2 regions of the Serratia sp. ID 25-353 genome follow, and region 1 is predicted to be linked to the other one. Evidence: predicted binding sites of a transcription regulator. Region 1 holds the regulator's gene; the other holds the start of a gene.
What was found. Region 1 encodes LexA, which represses DNA repair genes until DNA is damaged. Its sites were predicted from a motif close to TNCTGTATGTACATACAGNA; they were not measured.
Positions count from the first base shown of each region.

Region 2: rmuC (DNA recombination protein RmuC) is a predicted target of LexA. The motif match lies at 3,184-3,203, and genes of this name have one in related genera.

Region 1 covers NZ_CM139236.1:4,607,616-4,614,378, forward strand. Annotated here, with positions in the region: gene ACYF6X_RS22100 (sugar O-acetyltransferase) at 1-413, opposite strand, end outside; gene zur (zinc uptake transcriptional repressor Zur) at 659-1,171, shown strand; gene ACYF6X_RS22110 (CsbD family protein) at 1,274-1,483, opposite strand; gene dinF (MATE family efflux transporter DinF) at 1,799-3,136, opposite strand; gene lexA (transcriptional repressor LexA) at 3,238-3,846, opposite strand; gene ACYF6X_RS22125 (diacylglycerol kinase) at 3,949-4,317, opposite strand; gene plsB (glycerol-3-phosphate 1-O-acyltransferase PlsB) at 4,466-6,763, shown strand, end outside.
Region 2 covers NZ_CM139236.1:242,306-249,068, forward strand. Annotated here, with positions in the region: gene ACYF6X_RS01060 (dienelactone hydrolase family protein) at 1-358, opposite strand, end outside; gene udp (uridine phosphorylase) at 845-1,606, shown strand; gene ACYF6X_RS01070 (tyrosine-protein phosphatase) at 1,737-2,519, shown strand; gene ACYF6X_RS01075 (DedA family protein) at 2,599-3,129, shown strand; gene rmuC (DNA recombination protein RmuC) at 3,270-4,817, shown strand; gene ubiE (bifunctional demethylmenaquinone methyltransferase/2-methoxy-6-polyprenyl-1,4-benzoquinol methylase UbiE) at 4,896-5,651, shown strand; gene ubiJ (ubiquinone biosynthesis protein UbiJ) at 5,665-6,273, shown strand; gene ubiB (ubiquinone biosynthesis regulatory protein kinase UbiB) at 6,270-6,763, shown strand, end outside.

The DNA.
Region 1 (6,763 bases):
ATGGAAACTGGCTGCGCCGAGGTGCGGAAAGGAAAAGCCGGGTCACCGGTAAAGCGTTCACCGGCCTTCAGCGGATGACTCGGCGTGTAGATTTGCACGTTGGGGCCGATCAGCGTGTTGTCGCCGATGGTGATGGTATTGCAGTCGAGGAACACCGCATTGACGTTGATAAAACAGTTCTTGCCGATGCGGACATGCTGCCCGTAGTCGCACCAGAACGGTGTTTCGATCCAACTCGCCTCCCCCCAGGCGCCGAACAGCTCACCGAGCAGGCGGTTTTTCTCGTCCGCCTGATGCGAATCCAGCGCCCCCAGGCTTTTGGTCAACGCCCTGGCCCGATGGTACATAGCAATCAGTTCTTCATCGCGGCTGTTGTACTCCAGGCCGCTTAACAGCTTCTCTCTTTCCGTCATCACACAAGGCTCCTGCTCATCACGCGGGTGAAACGCGTTATACCGCTCTCGTCCGCTGCTCTCCAGCGCTAAAATCGGCAACGTTGATTTGCCGCCCGCCTGCGGGGAAAAGTTGTGATGCATCTCTCTTTTAGCGCACTCAGCGCGCCTTTCCCTGCGCAATCCTCAGGGGAAAAGGGGGCAACTCTCGGCGATTCGCCGTAATCATGGTAAAATCGGCTTTTTTACGTACCGGGATATTTGCGATGAACTCAACCACCCAGGAAAAGCTGCTGGCGCAGGCGGAACGCCTCTGCCAACAACGCAATGTGCGATTGACGCCGCAACGGCTGGAAGTGCTGCGTCTGATGACTCAGCAACCCGGTGCAATCAGCGCTTATGACCTGCTCGATCTGCTGCGCGTCGCCGAACCGCAGGCCAAGCCGCCGACGGTCTATCGCGCGCTGGATTTTCTGCTGGAACAAGGATTTATCCATAGAGTGGAGTCCGCCAACAGCTACGTGCTGTGTCACCATTTCGAACAGCCGATGCATACGTCCGCACTGTTTATCTGCGACCGCTGCGGCCAGGTGACCGAACGCACTACCGAAGGCGTAGAAGAAACGCTGCAGAAGCTGGCGCAGGAAGCCGGATTTGCGCTGCGGCACAGCGTGGTGGAAGCGCACGGTCTGTGCGCCGGCTGCGTGGAGGTTGAGGCGTGCGACAGCAAGCATGACTGCGCCGAACACGATCACAGCATCGCCATCAAGAAGAAGTAAGACGAAGTCAGGTACCTCCCTGTACCTGCGGCCGGAACGCCAGAGGATGAGAGCGACGCCGGCCTGCGCTGGGCAAGCCGCCTTCAATGGCGGCCCTGCAGATTACCAGCGGTGTTTGGTGTGATCTTCCCAGGCTTTCACCTCTTTTTCGGCCGCCTCTTTCTGGTAACCGTAGCGCTCCTGGATTTTGCCGACCAGCTGTTCGCGTTTCCCTTCGATGACTGTCAGATCGTCATCGGTCAGCTTGCCCCATTTTTCCTTCACTTTGCCTTTAAGCTGCTTCCAGTTACCGTCGGCTTGATCTTTATTCATAGTCTCTCCGTTAACCTGTGGTGAATCAGTGATCCCTGTCGCCGGTCGGGGTTAACCAGAAATTTTTCTGGCCGATACTCCCTTCACCTTAAGGAATATCGCTCCCATTCATTCGCCAGCCACATGATTCATTCTAGTTAAATATGGAAATAAAAAAGCCAAATATCAGAATAAAAAACCATTAAGAAACAAAATAAAAACAAAAAACGCTAATAAACAACAAGCTAACGCAAAAATGCCAGGGTTGAAAACATGTAAGCAAAAGTGAACAAAAACATAAATAAAATTAATAAATAACCCAGCACAGCGTCCGTTCTAGCGAGCGGTAAACCAGCTGCCGCGCACCTGATGACGATGCCAAATCCAGCCCAACGCCAGGCCGCGCAGCGCCAGAAACACCGCCAGCGCCAGCCAAAGCCCGTGGTTGCCAAACAGCGGTATGCTAAACAGCGCCAGGCCGTATCCCACCGCGGCCACCGCCATGCTGTTGCGCATCTCGGCGCCGCGCGTGGCGCCGATAAACATGCCGTCCAGCAAATAGCACCATACCCCGACCAGCGGCAGAATGACCTGCCACGGTAAATAGTGGGCGGCCAACGCACGCAGCTCCGGCAAGGAGGTCAACGCCGCCACGATCTGCTGGCCGGTAACGGCATACGCCAGGCCAAAGGCCAACGCGACCAGCCCCGCCTGTCTGCAGGCCGCATGCCACACCTTGCGCAGTTGGCTGTCGTCCCGGGCACCGTAGGCGTGGCCCGAATGGGCCTCCACCGCATAAGCGAAGCCGTCGAGCGCATAGGCGGTGAACGTCAGCAGATTCATCAATACCGCATTGACCGCCACCACCTCGCTTCCCAGGCGAGCGCCGAAAATGGTCAGCGACGCAAAGCACAGTTGCAGCAACAGTGAACGCAGCATGATGTCGCGGTTGAGCGCCAGTAGCCGACGCAGATCGCCACGCCAGGCCTGGCGCAGCATCGGCAGGGTAATACCGCGCAGGCGCATCACCCGCCACGCCAGCCACAGGCCGAGCAGCAGCGTGGCGTATTCGGCGATGGCGGTTGCCGCCGCTGCCCCCCGCACGTTCCAGCCCAGGCCCATCACCAGCCAGATATCCAGCACGATGTTCAGCAGGTTGCCGACGATCAGCAGGATCACCGGCGCGCGCACATACTGCACGCCGAGCAGCCAACCCAACAGCACCAGATTAGCCAGCGCCGCCGGGGCGCTCAGCCAGCGGATTTCAAGAAAACGCCGCGCCTGTTCCAGCACCTCGCCATTGCCACCGACGATCTGCAGCGCCAGTTCGATCAGCGGATACCGCAGCAGGACGATCGCCACCCCGGCCAGCAGCGCCAGCACCAGCGGTTGCATAAAGGCGCGCGCCAGCGCCTGCGGGTTCTGTGCCCCCAGCGCCTGCGCCGCCAGACCGGTGGTGCTCATGCGCAGGAACAACAGCAGCATGAACAGGAAGCTGGTCGCCACCGCGCCGATCGCGACGCCCCCCAGGTAGATCGGGCTGTCGAGGTGGCCGATCACCGCAGTGTCCACCAACCCGAGCAGCGGTACGGTGATATTGGAAAAAATCATCGGCAGGGCCAGGCGCCACAGGGCTTTATCGGTGTCGCTGGTGAAGGCGGAAATCAAGCGCATGATGAGACGTTCCCGTAGCAGTGGCGAAGGGCAAAATCAGAAACAAAAACGCCCCAGAACAGGGGCGATTGATACAAGAGGCGGCACTGAGGGGGCAGCGATTAAATCCAGTCGCCGTTGCGGATCACGCCGACCGCCAGCCCTTCGATAGTGAAATTCTGCTGACGCAGATCGACCACAATCGGTTGGAATTCGTTGTTCTCCGGCAGCAGCTCGACCACGTTGCCGTGTTTTTTCAGGCGCTTGACCGTCACTTCGTCTTCGATGCGCGCCACCACGACCTGGCCGTTGCGCACGTCTTGGGTTTTATGCACCGCCAGCAGATCGCCGTCCAGAATGCCGATGTCGCGCATCGACATGCCGTTCACCCGCAGCAGGAAATCGGCGCTCGGTTTAAACAGGGAAGGATCAACCTGGTAGTGCCCTTCGATGTGCTGCTGCGCCAGCAGCGGCTCGCCGGCGGCGACGCGGCCGATCAGCGGCAGCCCTTCTTCTTCTTCCATCAGCAGGCGGATACCGCGCGAGGCACCGGAGACGATTTCGATCACGCCTTTGCGTGCCAGCGCCTTCAGGTGTTCTTCGGCGGCGTTAGGCGAACGGAACCCCAGACGCATCGCGATCTCGGCACGCGTTGGCGGCATGCCCGTTTGCGAAATATGATCGCGAATCAGATCGTAGACCTCTTGCTGTCTGGTAGTTAGTGCTTTCATTCCGCCCCCTGTTTGTTTATACAGTCTTGCTGTGAGTATATACAGGTAAGCGCGGATTGGGAACCGAAGAATAAATAAAAATCAGTCAGTAGGCGCCTTTCGTCAGCCAAAATGCTGCCATAAGACCGTGCCCCAAACGAACAGCGCCAGCACGATCGCCAGTGACACCGCCGCCGATCCCATGTCCTTGGCCCGGCCGGACAGCTCGTGATGTTCGCTGCCGATCCGATCCACCACCGCCTCGATCGCGCTGTTCAGGATCTCGACGATCATCACCAGCGCTACCGATCCGATCAATAAAATGCGCGCTATCGCACCCACATCCAGCCAGACAGCCAGTATGATAGCCAGAAGGGTGACCACCAGTTCCTGGCGGAACGCCGCTTCGTGTTGCCAGGCGGCGGAAAGCCCTTTATAGGAATAGCCGGCGGCCTTGATGATGCGGGTCAGTCCGGTTGCTTGGTTTGCCATGTTTTCGTGCCTTTCTCAGAGGTCGGTCATAATAAAAAGAGTCTAGAACAGTCCGCGCTGACGGCTCTCGGTTTTCGAACACCACAGATCTGCTACCCAGTTTCTGGTATGCTTGCGGCGCATTGCTAACAAGAGGCTTCACGTTGTTATGTCAGGTTGGCGTAAAATTTATTATAAAATATTGAATTTACCACTTAAATTGTTGGTAAGAAGTAAGGTCATCCCTTCAGATCCGGTTACCGAGCTAGGGTTGGATCCCTCACGGCCGATTCTGTATGTTTTACCTTACAATTCCAAGGCGGATTTGCTGACGCTGCGCACCCAGTGCCTGGCGCAGGATCTGCCCGATCCGCTCAACTCGCTGGAGATCGACGGCACCGTGCTGCCGAGCTACGTGTTCATTCACGACGGCCCGCGCGTGTTCCGCTATTACACCCCGAAAGAAGAGTCGGTAAAGCTGTTCCACGACTATCTGGATCTGCATCGCAGCAATCCGGATCTCGACATTCAGATGCTGCCGGTTTCGGTGATGTTCGGCCGCTCGCCGGGCCGCGAAGGCCACGGCACGCCGCACCTGCGTCTGTTGAATGGCGTGCAGAAATTCTTCGCCGTGCTGTGGCTCGGCCGCGACAGCTTCGTGCGTTTCTCCAACACCGTTTCGCTGCGCCGCATGGCCACCGAGCACGGCACGGATAAAACCATCGCGCAGAAACTGGCGCGCGTGGCGCGCATGCACTTCTCGCGTCAGCGCCTGGCCGCGGTAGGCCCGAGCCTGCCGGCCCGTCAGGATCTGTTCAACAAGCTGTTGGCGTCCAAAGCGATCGAAAAAGCGGTCGAGGACGAGGCCCGCAGCAAGAAGATCTCGCACGAGAAAGCCCAGCAGAACGCCATCGCGCTGATGGAAGAGATCGCCGCCGATTTCTCCTACGAAACCGTGCGCCTGTCCGACCGCGTGCTGAGCTGGACCTGGAACCGGTTGTATCAGGGCATCAACGTCACCAACGCCGAGCGCGTGCGCCAACTGGCGCAGGACGGCCACGAGATCGTCTACGTGCCCTGCCACCGCAGCCACATGGACTATCTGCTGCTGTCCTACGTGTTGTATCACCAGGGCCTGGTGCCGCCACACATCGCCGCCGGCATCAACCTCAACTTCTGGCCGGCCGGCCCGATCTTCCGTCGCCTGGGCGCGTTCTTCATCCGCCGCACCTTCAAGGGCAACAAGCTCTACTCGACGGTGTTCCGCGAATACCTCGGCGAGCTGTTCACCCGCGGTTACTCGGTGGAATACTTCGTGGAAGGCGGCCGTTCCCGCACCGGGCGCCTGCTGGAACCGAAGACCGGCACCCTGTCGATGACCATCCAGGCGATGCTGCGCGGCGGCACCCGTCCGATCACGCTGGTGCCGATCTACATCGGTTACGAGCACGTGATGGAAGTGGGCACCTATGCCAAAGAGCTGCGTGGCGCCACCAAGGAAAAAGAGAGCCTGCTGCAAATGCTGCGCGGCCTGCGCAAGCTGCGCAATCTGGGCCAGGGTTACGTCAACTTCGGCGAACCGCTGCCATTGACGGCTTACCTCAACCAGAACGTGCCGCAGTGGCGCGAGTCGATCGATCCGATCGAAGCCCAGCGCCCAAGCTGGCTGACGCCGACGGTCAACGATCTGGCCGGCCAGATCATGGTGCGTATCAACAACGCCGCCGCGGCCAACGCCATGAACCTGTGTTCCACCGCGCTGCTGGCCTCGCGCCAGCGTTCGCTGACCCGCGAACAGCTGGTCGAACAGCTGGAGTGCTACCTGCAGCTGATGCGCAATGCGCCTTACGCGCGTGACGTCACCGTGCCGACGCAAACGCCGGACGAGCTGCTGGATCACGCGCTGAACATGAACAAGTTCGAGGTGGAAAAGGACAACATCGGCGACATCATCATCCTGCCGCGTGAGCAGGCGGTGCTGATGACCTATTACCGTAACAACATCCACCACCTGCTGGTGCTGCCGTCGCTGATCGCCAGCATCGTAATGCATCACCGCCGGGTGTCGCGCGCCGAGCTGCTGCGCCAGATCGGCATGATCTACCCGATGCTGAAAGCCGAGCTGTTCCTGCATAACGACAAGGAACAGCTGCCGGAGGTGCTGCGGCCGATGATTGACGAGCTGATCCGTCAACAGTTGATCTGCGACAAAGGCGACGAGCTGGTGCTGAACCCGGCACGCATTCGCCCGCTGCAGCTGCTGGCCGCCGGGGTGCGCGAAACCCTGCAACGCTACGCCATCACCATGTCGATCCTCAGCGCTAACCCGAGCATCAACCGCGGCGCGCTGGAGAAAGAGAGCCGCATCATGGCGCAACGTCTGTCGGTGCTGCACGGCATCAACGCGCCGGAGTTCTTCGACAAGGCGGTGTTCTCCACCCTGGTGGCGACGCTGCGCGAAGAAGGC
Region 2 (6,763 bases), 730 kb from region 1:
TGACCAGCTGCTGGAACAGCTCGCCGATATCGGTGTAGTCGTTGGCGTCGCCCTGGCGGAAATAGAGCTCGGGCGCGATCGCCAGATAGCCCTGCTTGGCCAGGCGGCGGCACAGATCCTGAATATGTTCATGGACGCCGAAGATTTCCTGCACCACGAGGACGATGGGGAAGGGGCCGCTCTGGTCGGCGGGTTTGGCGACGTAGGCCGGCAGGGCGTCGCCCTGAGAAGGGATGGTCGTTTGCCCGGCGTGAATGCCCTGTTCGTCGGTGATAATCGCGGAGGCGGCCAACGGCGCGGCGGCCGGGGCGAATCCCCCCTGAGCCTGTTCTAATGTCATCACATGTTCGGTTTTCATTGCGGTCTCCGTGCAATAGAAAAAAGCGCTGAGATTAACTATAGGAAAGATTACCCATTATTGGCGCTGCGTGGCGCACTTTCGGACAAGTCGATAAAAAACGGCTAATTATCTGGCTTTGCGGCATTTTTAAACGCTTTTTATCATGTTATTACGCGTTTTGGCCTGCGTAAGTGCCATAAGGTGCGTTAAAGGGCTTTTTTGTCCCTAAGCAACCGATAAGATGAGGGTATTTTGAATTGATCAGCTAAATAGTTTCAGCCGGCAATCAACGGGCAGAGGGCGGCAAGATTTGTCGGCTAGACTGAGGTAGAGCGGTGCCTTCAGGGAGCGTCACAGTGCTTTTTGTGATAAAAATCACAAAAAATATGTAGCATGTAATTTGTTTCTCTTTTCATAGTGACTGTCGTCACGAAATTAAGCGGCGATTTTCAGTAGAGTGCTTTTTTGTTCCTCCCAATAAACATGATCCATGAGGAGTCTCGTATGTCTCAGTCTGACGTTTTTCATCTCGGCCTCACCAAGAACGATTTACAAGGGGCCCAGCTTGCCATCGTGCCGGGCGATCCGCAGCGCGTAGAGAAGATTGCCAAGCTGATGGAAAATCCGGTGCATCTGGCCTCCCATCGTGAATTCACTACCTGGCGCGCGGAGCTGGACGGCAAGGCGGTGATCGTCTGCTCTACCGGTATCGGCGGCCCCTCTACTTCTATCGCGGTGGAAGAGTTGGCGCAGCTGGGCATTCGCACCTTCCTGCGCATCGGCACCACCGGCGCCATTCAGGCGAACATCAACGTCGGCGACGTGCTGGTCACCACGGCGGCGGTACGCCTCGACGGCGCCAGCCTGCACTTTGCGCCGATGGAGTTCCCGGCGGTCGCGGACTTCGCCTGCACCACCGCGCTGGTGGAAGCGGCCAAGGCCAGCGGCGCCACCACGCACATTGGCGTGACCGCCTCTTCCGATACCTTCTATCCGGGCCAGGAACGTTACGATACCTACTCCGGCCGCGTAGTCAGCCGTTTCAAAGGCTCGATGGAAGAATGGCAAGCGATGGGCGTGATGAACTATGAAATGGAATCCGCCACGCTGCTGACCATGTGCGCCAGCCAGGGCCTGCGTGCTGGCATGGTGGCCGGGGTGATCGTCAACCGCACCCAGCAAGAGATCCCGAACGCCGAGACCATGAAAAACACCGAAAGCAAAGCGGTGCAGATCGTGGTGGACGCTGCCCGCCGTCTGCTGTAATCGCCATTCCCTCAATGGGCCGCCGACGCGGCCCGTTTTTCCATTCGCGGCGAATCTGTTACGGTGATACTCCTCAGCGCTGCGCCGATGGCTGCCGCGCGTTGTCATAACAAAAACAACGAGGACGTTTATGACCGCCCAGATCCTGCTTCATCCTTCGCTCGCGCCGCTCGACGGCGGCATCAATTTCCGCGACTTCGGCGGCAACGGCGTGGCCGACGGGCGCCGCATCAAGCGCGGCCTGCTGTTCCGCTCCGGTTCCCTCGAGCGGCTGACGGAAAACGACTGCACCTTTCTCGCCGGCGTGCCGGTGCGCTCGGTGCTGGACTACCGCGATGCCGACGAGGTGCAGACCAAGCCGGATATTCTGTGGAGTGGCGCCGATTATCACCACGTGCCGGCCAACCCGCTGAGCAGCGAAGTCAACGCCAACCTGGAGAAGCTCACCAACGAAACGTTGGCCGCTTTCGACGCCCGGGCGTTCATGCTGGAGCTGTATCGCCGCCTGCCGTTCGGCAATGCGGCCTATCAGCGGCTGGCGCAGCTGTTGAGTAATCCTGGCGGTGGCGCCATCGTGCAGCACTGCGCGGTCGGCAAGGATCGCACCGGGGTCGGTTCGGCACTGGTGCTGTTCGCGCTGGGGGCCGATGAAGCGACGGTGCTGGAAGACTATCTGCTGACCGAAACCACGCTGGCCACTTTCCGCGAGCAGATGCTGGATCAGCTGTCTATCAAGCTGAATGCAGCGGCGCTGGAGCAATTCGCCTACGTGCTCAGCGCGCGCGAGGAGTTCCTGATGACGGCGTTGGGCTGCATCCGTCAGCAATACGGTTCCACCGACCGTTGGCTGGAAGCGGAATACGGCCTGGGCGCGGCCCAGCGCGAAGCGCTGCAGGCGTTCTACCTCGAGTAAATCGCCGCGCGTTTAGCCGGGGTTTAACTCGCCCCGGCCTATCCTAGGCGGCGAATTATCGCGTATCAGGAGCCCCGCATTGAGCCTCAATGACGTTATCAACTGGGTCAGCGACGTCGTGCGTCAGCACGAAGGCTGGGCCATTCCCATCATCTTCTTCCTGGCGTTCGGCGAGTCGCTGGCGTTTTTGTCTCTGCTGCTGCCGGCCACGGTGATCCTGCTGGCGCTGGGCGCGCTGATCGGCGAAAGCGGCATCGCCTTTTGGCCGATTTGGGCCGCTGCCGCCGTCGGGGCGTTTTTCGGCGACTGGCTCTCTTACTGGATCGGCTATCACTATCAGGACCGCGTGGCGCATATGTGGCCGCTGTCGCGCAATCCACAACTGCTGGCGCGCGGCCACGCGTTCTTTGAACGCTGGGGCGTGCTAGGCATCTTCATCGGCCGCTTCTTCGGCCCGCTGCGCGCCGTGGTGCCGCTGGTGGGCGGCATTTGCGGGATGCCGCAGCGTTATTTCCAGTTGGCCAACGTCACGTCGGCGATGATCTGGGCGTTCGGCATTCTGGCGCCGGGGGCATTCGGCATCAAGTGGCTCAGCCAGTGGCTGGGCTGATTTCTCGCTAAATTGCGCAGTGCCGCGCAATATTGTGCGCGGCGGGCAAAATCAGGCTGGACATCCATACAGCCTCCCCTTAACGTGACGGGCAATGGGCGTGCGAAACGCCGGAACGGCAAGGTGCAACAGGAGGCAGGGTGGATACCAGTCTGATTTATGGGATTGGCGGCGTAACGATCGGCATGCTGTTGGGGTGGCTGATCGCCAGTCTGCGGGTGCAGCAGACGAATGCGCAACATGAAACCGAGCTGCGGTTGCTGGAGCAAGCGTTGCAGCAGGCGCAGCAGGAAACGGCGGCGCGGCAGGAGGCTCTGCAGCGCCACGAGCAGCAGCTGCGGCAGAGTGAGCTGGAGCTGCGTAACCTACACAGCCAGCTGGCGGCCGGACATGAGAAGTTGCAACAGCTCAACCATTGGCGCAACGAATGCGAACTGCTCAATCAGGAACTGCGTGCCCAGCGCGAGGTTAACAGCGCGCAAGAGGCCGAGCTGCGCGAAGTCACCATCCGTCTGGAAGAGACGCGCATGGCGGCGGAGGAGAAGCAGCGCCTGCTGATCAACAGCGAACAACGCCTCACCACCCAGTTTGAAAACCTCGCCAACCGCATTTTTGAACACAGCGGCCGCAAGGTGGACGAGCAAAATAAGCAAAGCTTGGATCGGTTGCTGCTGCCGCTGCGTGAACAGCTGGACGGGTTCCGCCGTCAGGTGCAGGACAGCTTTGGCCAGGAAGCGCGGGAACGCCACACGCTGACGCACGAGATACGTAATCTGCAGCAGTTGAACGCGCAGATGGCGCGCGAGGCCATCAACCTCACCAAGGCGCTGAAAGGCGACAACAAAACGCAGGGCAATTGGGGTGAAGTGGTGCTGAGCCGGGTGCTGGAGGCTTCCGGTCTGCGCGAAGGGCACGAGTATGAAACGCAGGTCAACGTGCGGGTGGATCACCAGAGCCGCATGCAGCCCGATGTGATCGTGCGTCTGCCGCAGGGCAAGGACGTGGTGATCGACGCCAAGATGTCGCTGATCGCCTACGAGCGCTATTTCAACGGCGAAGACGAGGTGGAGCGCGAAGCGGCGCTGAGCGAACATATCGCCTCGCTGCGCGGCCACATTCGCATGCTGGGCCGCAAGGACTATCAGCAGCTGCCGGGGCTGCGTTCGCTGGACTATGTGCTGATGTTCATTCCGGTCGAGCCCGCCTTCCTGCTGGCTATCGATCGCGAGCCGGAGCTGATCAGCGAAGCGCTCAAGCACAACATCATGCTGGTTAGCCCGACTACGTTGCTGGTGGCGCTGCGCACCATCACCAACCTGTGGCGCTATGAACATCAAAGCCAGAACGCCCAGCGCATAGCCGATCGCGCGGCGAAACTGTATGACAAGATGCGGCTGTTCGTGGACGATATGTCCGCACTGGGGCAGAGCCTGGACAAGGCGCAGGGCAGTTATCGTCAGGCGATGAACAAACTGAGCGAAGGCCGTGGTAATCTTATCGGCCAAATTGAAGGTTTCCGTGCGTTGGGGGTTGAGGTCAAACGGCCGATCAACCCGCTGCTGGCGCAGCAAGCCGGCGCGCAACACGATGAAGCGGAAGAGGCGAACGACGATGATGTCGCCGCGCTGCCGCAGACGAAAAACGATGACGATACCGCCGGGGAACCGGGCTTCGTTTCGCACGGCTGAGGCCGTGGCGAGGTGGGGTATTCTCCAGGCTTCTGGTACACTCATCCACACAAAATTGACTGAATAGCAGGCAGGACAATGGCAGATCAACCGCAGGAAACCACCGATTTCGGTTTTCGCACCGTCGCTCGAGACGAAAAACAGGCCATGGTGGCGGACGTTTTTCATTCGGTAGCGGCAAAGTATGACGTGATGAACGACCTGATGTCGTTCGGCATCCACCGTATCTGGAAGCGTTTCACCATTGACTGCAGCGGTGTGCGCCGTGGGCAGCGCGTGCTGGATCTGGCCGGCGGTACCGGCGACCTGGCGGCCAAGTTCTCCCGTATGGTTGGCGAGCAGGGGCAGGTGGTGCTGGCGGACATTAACGATTCGATGCTGAAGATGGGGCGCGAGAAGCTGCGCGATCGCGGCATCGTCGGCAACATCAATTACGTGCAGGCCAACGCCGAAGCGCTGCCGTTCCCGGATAATTACTTCGATTGCATCACCATCTCCTTTGGCCTGCGCAACGTCACCGACAAAGACAAAGCGCTGCGCTCGATGTTCCGCGTGCTGAAGCCGGGCGGCCGCCTGCTGGTGCTGGAGTTTTCCAAGCCGCTGCTGGCGCCGCTGAGCAAAGCTTACGACGCTTATTCCTTCCACGTGCTGCCGAAGATCGGCGAGCTGGTAGTGAAAGATCCGGACAGCTACCGCTACCTGGCGGAATCGATCCGCATGCACCCCGATCAGGAAACCCTGAAAGGCATGATGGGCAACGCCGGTTTTGAAAACGTCACCTATTTCAACCTGACCGGTGGGATTGTCGCCCTGCATCGTGGCTTCAAGTTCTGAGAGGGAGATGCCGATGCTGTTTACCCCTCTGCTGACCGGTGCGCTGGAAACCTCGCTGAATAACCTGCTGTTTCGCGATCGCAGCATGAAAGCCGCTCGCCAACGCCTGGCGGGCAAGGTGCTGCGCATCGAACTGGAAGAGCTGGCTTCACCACTGGTGCTGGTGTTCAGCGAACTGCGCGTGGACGTGCTGGGGCAGTCTGAAGACAGTGCCGATTGCACCGTGCGCAGCCGCATTCCCGCCTTACTGAAACTGCGCGACCGCCAGCAGTTACCGGTGCTGATGCGCAGCGGCGAATTGGCGGTGGAAGGTGATATTCAGGTGGTGCAACAGCTGGTTGGCCTGCTCGATCTGGCGGAATGGGATCCGGCGGAGTGGCTGGCACCCTATATCGGCGATATCGCCGCCCAGGGCATTACACAGGCGCTGGGAAAAGGCGCCTCGCTGCTGAAAGACGGCTTTATGCGCCGGCAGCAGGACATGGCGGAGACGTTGACGGAAGAGTGGCGCCTGGCGCCGGGGCCGTTGGAAGTGGTGTGGTTCAACGAGGAAGTTGATGCACTCGCCCGCAGCGCGGAAGCGCTGTCTGCCCGCATGGACACGTTGGAGGGCAAGCGATGACCCCAGGCGAACTGCGACGTTTGTATTTTATCGTCCGCGTTTTTCTCAGCTATGGATTGGACGAGCTGATCCCGACAATGCGTTTGACGCTGCCGCTACGCTTCGGCCGCCGGCTGTTGTTCTGGATGCCGAATCGGCACAAGGACAAGCCGCTGGGTGAACGCCTGCGGTTGGCGCTGCAGGAGCTGGGACCGGTATGGATCAAGTTCGGCCAGATGATGTCGACCCGCCGCGATCTGTTTCCGCCGCAGATTGCCGATCAGCTGACGCTGTTGCAGGACCGGGTCGCGCCTTTCGACGGCGCGCTGGCGCGTAAACATATCGAACTGGCGATGGGCGGCCCGCTGGAAACCTGGTTCGACGATTTCGATCAGCAGCCGCTGGCCTCTGCCTCGATCGCGCAGGTGCATACCGCGCGGCTGAAAACCACCGGCCAGGAAGTGGTGCTGAAGGTGATCCGGCCGGATATCGGGCCGATTATCAAGGCCGA